DNA from 2 places in the Rhizobium zaerense genome. Region 2 is predicted to be linked to the other one. Evidence: riboswitches for the same ligand, from Rfam matches in the RefSeq annotation. Region 2 holds a riboswitch; the other holds the start of a gene.
The links. A riboswitch is a leader RNA that binds a small molecule or an ion and turns the genes downstream of it on or off. The one in region 2 is predicted to bind S-adenosylmethionine.
Positions count from the first base shown of each region.

Region 1: it holds a riboswitch for S-adenosylmethionine, as region 2 does, so the genes downstream of both, metA (homoserine O-acetyltransferase MetA) here and ACS4RR_RS24100 (O-succinylhomoserine sulfhydrylase) in region 2, are expected to answer to the same signal.

Region 1 covers NZ_CM132690.1:666,652-671,065, forward strand. The annotation lists gene ACS4RR_RS03230 (ABC transporter ATP-binding protein/permease) at 107-1,999, opposite strand; SAM riboswitch at 2,114-2,191, shown strand; gene metA (homoserine O-acetyltransferase MetA) at 2,239-3,162, shown strand; gene ACS4RR_RS03240 (aldose epimerase family protein) at 3,389-4,411, shown strand.
Region 2 covers NZ_CM132690.1:4,875,377-4,879,790, forward strand. The annotation lists gene ACS4RR_RS24085 (DUF995 domain-containing protein) at 1-389, shown strand, start outside; tRNA gene ACS4RR_RS24090 (tRNA-Gly) at 520-593, opposite strand; gene ACS4RR_RS24095 (2'-deoxycytidine 5'-triphosphate deaminase) at 653-1,747, opposite strand; SAM riboswitch at 1,821-1,899, shown strand; gene ACS4RR_RS24100 (O-succinylhomoserine sulfhydrylase) at 1,942-3,126, shown strand; gene apaG (Co2+/Mg2+ efflux facilitator ApaG/CorD) at 3,361-3,753, shown strand; gene ACS4RR_RS24110 (Hsp33 family molecular chaperone) at 4,004-4,414, opposite strand, start outside.

The DNA of each region.
Region 1 (4,414 bases), 730 kb from region 2:
CATCTTTGTTTTACGCATCGCCGTTAGACCGAATCGCTAGATTCCCTGGTGCCGCACGTCTTTTCAGACGGGCAAAGGGCGCTGCAGCGCCGGTAGCAGCGGCGTTTTACAGCGCCGGCGCGGGGACGGCGGCTGTGCCGGCACTGGCGCTGGCGCCGGCTTGGACGACAGGCGGCGATTCCTCGGATTTTGACGGCAGCGCCTGCAGATGCAGCACGCGCGGCTTCAGTGCCTCGAGATAAGCCTCGGAGCGGCCGATATAGATCATGCTGCTTTCAGGCATGGAGGTGAGCAGTTTGGCCATTGTTTCCTGCCATTCCGGCTCCATGCCTTCCAGGACTTCCTCGAAGATGATCCAGCGGGGGCGCACGAGCAGCAGGCGCGCAAAGCCAATCGCCTTCTGTTCGTCGCTGTCGAGCAGCTTGTCCCAGCGGGCACGGGTATCGAGCCTTGCGACCAGCGAATGCAGGCCGGCCTTTTCGAGGGCCGCCTCGATGGCCGCGTTCTCGTATTTCTCCGGGCTTTCGGGAAAGGCCAACGCCTCGCGCAGCGAACCGCCGGGAACGTAGGCAACCTGCGGAACGAACACCATATCGTCGATCGGCGGCAGGCCCATCGTGCCGCTGCCGCACGGCCAGAGGCCGGCCATGGCCTGGAACAGCAGCTTGCGGTTGACGCTGTGATCGCCGTTGATCATGATCTTGTCGCCGGCCTTGATCACGACATCGGTTTCAAGCAGGCGGAAACCGCCGCATTCATCGATGTCTTCGCCGATCTTCGCGACGATCACCACATCCTTCAGCGTCAGCGTGCCGGGCGCGGCATTTTCATAGGCAATGCTGTTCTTCAGGTTGAAGTCCTCTTCCATCTCGACCAGCGCCTGGCGGAAATCGGTGACGCGCATCAGCGTGGCACGCCATTCGGCGATCGGGCCGAAATTGGCAACGTACCAGCGCAGCGCCGTGTTGACCTGATTGAAGGCGCCGACGGACATCATCAGCTGGCCGAGGGTGAGGCCGCCGGAGAAATAGGCGGGGGCGGCAACGATGATCGGGATGACGATCACCAGCCAGCCGTAGCCGGCCGAAACCCAGGTAAGATTGGTATTGGCCATGGCGAGCCGCTTGACGACCCTCAGCACCGAGCTGATATCGGTGTTGATGCGCCGGCGCTCGTTTTCCTCGCCGCGGGCAACGGTGATTGCCGGCATGTTTTCGTTGGCGTGCATCAGCGTGAAGCGAAGCTCGGCCTCTTTCGAAAAACGATCGGCATTGAGCTTCACCAGCTTGCGGCCGACGACCTGGCTGAGCACCGAGGCGGAAGCGGCATAGAAAATCGCCGCCCAGACCATGTAGCCCGGAATGGAGAAGCTGTGGCCGCTGATGCGGAAGATGAAGCCGCTCGAAAGCTCCCAGAGCACGCCGATGAAGCTCACCAGGAGAATGGTCGACTGCAGCAGGCCGAGAACCAGCCCTGTCGTGCTTTCGGCGAGGTTGCGGGAATCCTCATGCAGACGCTGGTCCGGATTGACGCCGATCAGGCCGCTGGAAGCGAGCCGCAGCGCCCGCTTGCGCTTCAGCCACTGGTCGACGAGATCGCGCGACAAGCCTTCGCGCATATAGAGCGCCGTCATCTGGTTCAGCCAGGCCTGCAGCACGTTGAGCAGCAGCAGTGTGCCGGCGATCATCGCGAAGATTTCGAGCTGGTGGAAGAATTCGCCGAGGTCGCGGCGCTCCAGCGAATCATAGAAGGGAGCATTCCACTCGTTCAAAATCACCTGGCCATAGGATGTCGCCAGTATGACGAGGATCAGCACCGTCGCCAGAAACAGCACCTTGCCACGCACTTCCGAATTCCAGAATGCTGAGAACATGACGCCGAGGCGATATGTCAGGCTGAGATCATACCCTACCCTATCCTGCCTTCGGATGCCCGGCCCCCTCTCGATTTTATCTGCCATTACGCTTTTCCACACCGCCCATGCTCCCATTAATAACATGGTGGCGTTACCGGTCTATCAACAGATTCTATCAGTCATTAAAGTGTGATGATGCTTGCATGAGTCTCTCCTGCATGCATTCGCCAGTTGATTCGCAATTCGACTGGGTCTAATTAAGGCCTCCGTGGTGATTTGGCCGGCCGGCTTGCAGCCACGTTAAAAAAGTCGCTAAAGGGCCGCGTGCGGACCGGTAGCGATTTTTGTCGCCGCCGGTTTTTGTTTTTGATCGAGTGACCGCAATGCCCATCAAGATCCCCGATACGCTGCCCGCCTTCGAAACCCTGGTTCAGGAGGGCGTGCGGGTGATGACCGAGACGTTGGCGATCCGTCAGGATATTCGGCCGTTGCAGATCGGGCTGCTCAACCTCATGCCGAACAAGATCAAGACCGAGCTGCAGATGGCCCGCCTGGTCGGCGCCTCGCCGCTGCAGGTGGAGCTGTCGCTCATCCGCATCGGCGGCCACAAGGCGAAGAATACGTCCGAGGACCATCTGCTTGCCTTCTACCAGACCTGGGAGGAGGTAAAGCACCGCAAGTTCGACGGCTTCATCATCACCGGGGCGCCGATCGAGCTTTTGCCGTATGAGGACGTCACCTATTGGGCGGAGATGCAGGAGATTCTCGACTGGACGGAAACGAATGTCCATTCGACGATGAACGTCTGCTGGGGCGCGATGGCGGCGATCTATCATTTTCACGGCGTTCCGAAATACGAGCTGAAAGAGAAGGCCTTCGGCGTCTACCGCCATCGGAACCTGAAACCTTCCTCGATCTATCTCAACGGCTTTTCCGACAATTTCGAAGTGCCGGTGTCGCGCTGGACCGAAGTGCGCCGCGCCGATATCGAAAAATCCGAAAGTCTGGAGATCCTGATGGAATCAGCCGAGATGGGCGTGTGCCTCGTGCACGAGAAGCGGGGCCGGCGGCTCTACATGTTCAACCATGTCGAATATGATTCCACCTCGCTTTCCGACGAATATTTCCGCGACGTCAACGCCGGCGTGCCGATCAAGATGCCACACAATTACTTCCCCCATAACGATCCGGCGCTTGCGCCGCAGAACCGCTGGCGCAGCCATGCGCATCTCCTGTTCGGCAACTGGATCAACGAAATCTATCAGACGACGCCCTTTGATGTGGAAGAGATCGGCACGGATCTCTGACCGTTGCCGATCGCGCCGCGAGCCGATGCCACTGCCTCGATGCTGCGGCTTTTCTTTCCGATCCATCGGTTGCGGATCGAAGCAAATGCGGGCAGGTTCCTGTCCTGAAGCCTACAGAACCGCGCGTCTTCGTTGGACGTGCAATGCACATGTTGAATCGCTGCAAATTCCTCAAATCGGTTCCGAATTGAGGAATTTGCAGCAGAGATAGAATGGACGGTCGATCATGTCGGATAAGTTGGAGCGGGACGTTTTCGGGCGAACGAAGGCGGGCGAGACCGTCTATCGGGTCGAGATCAAAGGCGGCGGGCTGACGGCCAAGATTATCAGCTGGGGTGCGGTCATCCAGGATCTGCGCCTCGAGGGACATGACGCGCCGCTGCAGCTCGGCTTCGACGATTTCGACAGCTACCCGCTCTATTCGTCCTACTTCGGCGCAACGCCAGGCCGCTGCGCCAACCGCGTCGGCGGCGGCAGGTTCACGCTTGACGGCAAGGACTATCACCTCGAGCCGAATGAAAACGGCGTCACGCATCTGCATGGCGGCAGCGACAATATCGCCAAACGCAACTGGACGATCGTCGAGCATGACGTCGACCGCGTGGTGCTGAAGATCGTCGATCCGGATGGCCGCGCCGGCTATCCCGGCAATTGCACCATCCAGGCGACTTTCTGGGTGCATGGCAACGGTGAACTGTCGATCATCTACGAATCGACCAGCGACCAGCCGACGCTCGCCAATGTCTGCCAGCACGCCTATTTCAACCTCGACGGCCGCGAAGATGCGCTTGGCCATGACATCATGATAGCCGCCGATCATTATCTGCCGACCGATGAAAAGCAGGTGCCGACCGGTGAGATCCGTCCCGTCGAGGGCACGGAATTCGATTTCCGCGAGATGGCGCCGATGAAGCGTTTCGTCGGCAGTGAACAAGCGTTTTACGACCATAATTTCTGCCTGTCGGGCGAGCGTACCGCCAAGCGGAGCGTCGCGCTTGCCCGCAGCCTTTATTCCGGTGTGTCGCTGGAAGTGCGCAGCACGGAGCCAGGCGTGCAGTTCTATGCCGGCTTCAAGCTCGATGTCGCGGCTCCCGGCATCGGCGGGCGCAAATACGGCCCGTTCGCCGGCTTCTGCCTGGAGACGCAGGTCTGGCCGGATGCCATCAATCACCAAGGTTTTCCGAATGCAGTGCTGCGCCCCGGCGAAGTGCTGCGCCAGGAGACGGATTATATCTTCACCAAGAACTGAGCA
Region 2 (4,414 bases):
CGGAAATCTATCGGCTCTACAACCAGAATTCCTGGATGTGGAAAGCCGGCGCCGGCTACTTCTCTACAAAGGCGCGTCGCTTTACCGCCTGGTCTCGGGAAAATGGCTCGCCGTCCTTCGGCACGGGCCGCTGGTTCATCACGGAACCGGGTAAACTCTGCTTCAACGCCGACTGGCACGCCAAGACCGGAACGGCGACGGCAATCACCTGCTTCAGCCACCGCAAGAAGGGCGGCCTGATCTATCAGAAACGCGAACCGGACGGTCAATGGTACGTTTTCAAGAGCGCACCGGCACAAGCCACCGACGAATTCGCAAAGCTTCGCCATGGCGACTACGTGAGTTCTCAATTTGGGGGAATTGAGATGAGCGTCAGTAAGACCAGATAAAGGCGAAGTTAGGGGTTGCGCGCGGCCGAGGCGCCATCTGTTTCCTTGTAGGCGCCGATGCCTGCGCGCAACCCTTTTCATAAAAGATCGCGAAGTGCCTTGAAAAGGCGGCGAACGGGCTGAGGGTAAATGGAGCGGGTGAAGGGAATCGAACCCTCGTATTCAGCTTGGGAAGCTGCTGCTCTACCATTGAGCTACACCCGCGATGAAGCGAGATTTCCAACAGATAGGGGCCGCTGTCAAGTCGCGCCTGACGCAACGCTTCAGATGCGGAAGTGCTTCGAGAGTTTGAGGCCCTGGGCCTGGTAGTTGGAGCCGAGGCCGGAGCCGTAGAGGCTTGCGGGCTTTTCCTGCATGTGTTCGTAGACGAGGCGGCCGACGATCTGGCCGTCTTCGAGGATGAAGGGCACTTCGTGGCTGCGGACTTCGAGCACGGCGCGGCTGCCGCGTCCGCCGGCAGGCGCGTGGCCGAAGCCCGGATCGAAGAAGCCGGCATAATGGACGCGGAATTCGCCGACCAGCGGATCGAACGGAGTCATCTCGGCGGCATAATCCGGCGGCACGTGCACGGCCTCGCGCGAGACGAGGATATAGAACTCGTCGGGATCGAGGATCAGCTCGTTGCGGCCGCGGCTGTGGAGCGGTTCCCAGAAATCGAAGAGGTCGTGCTCGGCCTTCTTGTCGACATCGACGACGGCGGTGTGATGTTTGCCGCGATAGCCGATCAGGCCGTCCTTGTCCCCGGCGAGGTCGATCGACAGGGCGATGCCGCCGCCTGATACGTTGGGCAGCTTGCTGGCCACCAGCGTCTCGCTTTCATGCAGCTTCAACAGTTCGGGCTCGCCGAGCAGGGCCTGACCGACGCGGAAACGGATCTGCGACAGGCGCGAGCCGCGGCGCACGACGATCGGGAAGGTGCGCGGGCTGATTTCGAGATAGAGCGGGCCGGAATAGCCTGCCGGGATCTTGTCGAATTCCTGGGCGTAATCGGTGATGACGCGGGTGAAGATATCGAGGCGCCCGGTCGAGCTCTTCGGATTGGCCGAGGCCGACATGTCGGCCGGCAGGGCCAGGCTCTCCATCAGCGGCACGATATAGACGCAGCCGGTTTCGAGCACCGCCCCCTCGGAGAGGTCGATCACATGCAGGCTCAGCCGGTCGAGCTTGTCGGCAACCAGGTGCGAGGGGCCGGGCATGAAGCTGGCGCGCACGCGAAAAGCCTTGGCGCCCAAGCGCAGGTCGAGGCTTGCCGGCTGGATCTGGTCGCGGTCCAGCTCCCGTTCGGAGATCAGACGCCCCGTTTCGAACAGCGCGGAGATCGCGCGATCCGCCAGAATTCCCGTTTCGCGAGCCATCATGCCTCATCCATCATTTGCCGCCGACAAAACCAAACTCGGGGAATTGACGCAAGCAGCTAACAGCAGTATTGCAGAATTATCCCGTGGTGATTTGGCCGGTCGGCTTGCAGCCACGTTAAACAAGTGGCTAAAAAGACCGGGTTGAAACCGGTCTGCTTTTGCGACCGGTTTTTTTGTTATGTGAAGGTGATGGCATGAGCAAGACCTGGCGCCCGGCAACCCAACTCGTCCACGGTGGCACGCTGCGTTCGCAATATGGCGAGACGTCCGAGGCAATCTATCTCACCCAAGGCTTCGTTTACGAGACATCGGAGGCGGCCGAAGCCCGCTTCAAAGGCGAGACGGAGGGCTTCATCTACGCCCGCTACGGCAGCCCGACCAACGACATGTTCGAAAAGCGCATGTGCATGCTCGAAGGCGCCGAAGACGCCCGCGCCACGGCTTCCGGCATGGCTGCCGTCACCGCGGCGATCCTCTGCCAGCTGAAGGCGGGCGATCATATCGTCGCCGCGCGCGCCCTGTTCGGCTCCTGCCGCTGGGTCGTCGAGACGCTGGCGCCGAAATACGGCATCGACTGCACGCTGATCGACGGCCGGGATCTGGCGAACTGGGAAAAGGCGATCACGGCGAAGACCAAGGTGTTCTTCCTGGAAAGCCCGACCAATCCGACGCTCGAAGTGATCGATATCGCAGGCGTCGCCAAGCTCGCCAACCAGATCGGCGCTAAGGTCGTCGTCGACAACGTCTTTGCGACGCCGCTGTTCCAGAAGCCGTTGGAGCTCGGCGCCCATATCGTCGTCTATTCCGCCACCAAGCATATTGACGGGCAGGGCCGCTGCCTCGGCGGCGTCGTGCTTTCCGACAAGGAATGGATCGACGAGAACCTGCACGACTATTTCCGCCATACCGGCCCGGCGATGTCGCCTTTCAATGCCTGGACGCTGTTGAAGGGCATCGAGACGCTGCCGCTGCGCGTGCGCCAGCAGACCGAGAATGCGGCGAAGATCGCCGATTTCCTGGCCGAGCAAGGCAAGATCGCCAAGGTGATCTATCCCGGCCGCAAGGACCACCCGCAGGCCGATATCATCGCCAAGCAGATGACCGGCGGTTCGACGCTGGTCGCCTTCGAGCTGAAGGGCGGCAAGGATGCGGCCTTTGCGCTGCAGAACGCGCTCGAGATCGTCAAGATCTCCAACAATCTCGGCGACAGCAAGAGCCTGATCACCCATCCGGCGACGACGACGCACAAGAACCTGACGGATGAGGCGCGCGCCGAACTCGGCATTTCTCCGGGCACGGTCCGGCTTTCGGCCGGAATCGAGGATACCGACGACCTGATCGAGGATTTCGCGCGGGCGCTTGCCAAGGTTTCGGCCTGATCGACAATGGCGGCCGGACCCCACCCGGGTTCGGCCGGATCTCACCAAGGTGAGGCCGGGGGGAACAAGTTTGCCCGCCGGGGCGTTCCGAAACGGAATTAACACTGACAATTAGGCTTAACGATCGAAAACCTTTCGGATCACAGCCGTTTCAGCAATGATAATTGTTCCGTTTCTTGACGGACAGGGCCTCTTATAAGATACGGGTAACATATCTTGACTAAGGTGCAAGGCATGTATCGCGCCCTCACAAGAGAGATCGAAGTCGTCGTCGAGCCGTTCTATCTGGAGGAGCAATCCGATCCGGAAGACGATCGCTATGTCTGGGGTTACCGGATCGTCATCAGCAACAATTCCAACATAGCCGTTCGGCTGGTCAATCGTTACTGGAACATCACCGACCAGAACGGCCAGGTGGACGAGGTGACCGGTCCCGGCGTTGTCGGCGAACAGCCGCGGCTCGGCCCCGGCGACACCTACGAATATTCTTCCGGCTGCCCGCTCGATACGCCCTCAGGGCTGATGTTCGGCCATTACCAGATGGAAACGGACGAAGGAGAGATGTTCGATGTCGACATCCCCGCCTTTTCGCTGGATTCCCCGGGTCTGCTGCGGGTGCTTAACTGAGGCGCAACAATTGAGAGGTCATTTTCCGTCAGCGCCACGTTTCTGAGACGTCTTCGACGCCCGGCTTCTGGGAGATTGCTGAGACCTGCCCCTCATCCGCCTGCCGGCACCTTCTCCCCGCTCTTGCGGGGCGAAGGGGACGTGTCGCGACCTCTCCGTTTCCCACCAACCTTTCGTATGGCACGTCCCCTCGCCCCGTTTTTACGGGGAGAGGGTTAGGGTGAGGGGCAGCCATTCGCGCGAACCAAGCCTATTCGGCCGGCTGAAGCTCGGCCGGCTCGAAGCGGTAGGTGGTCGAGCAGAATTCGCAGGTGACGGCGATTTCGCCGTTTTCCTGGCTGGCTTCGATCTCCTCGGCCGAAAAGCCCTTCAGCACGCCCTTGATCTTGTCGCGCGAGCAGCTGCAGCGGTCGAAGACGGCGCGCGGTTCGTAGACGCGGACGCCACGCTCGTGGAACAGGCGAAACAGCAGCCGCTCGGTACCGACAAGCGGATCGGTGAGTTCATCGGCATCGATGGTCTCGACCAGCGAACGTGCTTCGAGCCAGGCGTCGTCCTCGCCGTGCGGGCGGCTGCCGGTGTCGCCGTCGCCGCCGTGGAGATCCGGCTGGCGCATGCGCTCCGGCGCTTCCGGCAGGAATTGGGCGACGAGGCCGCCTGC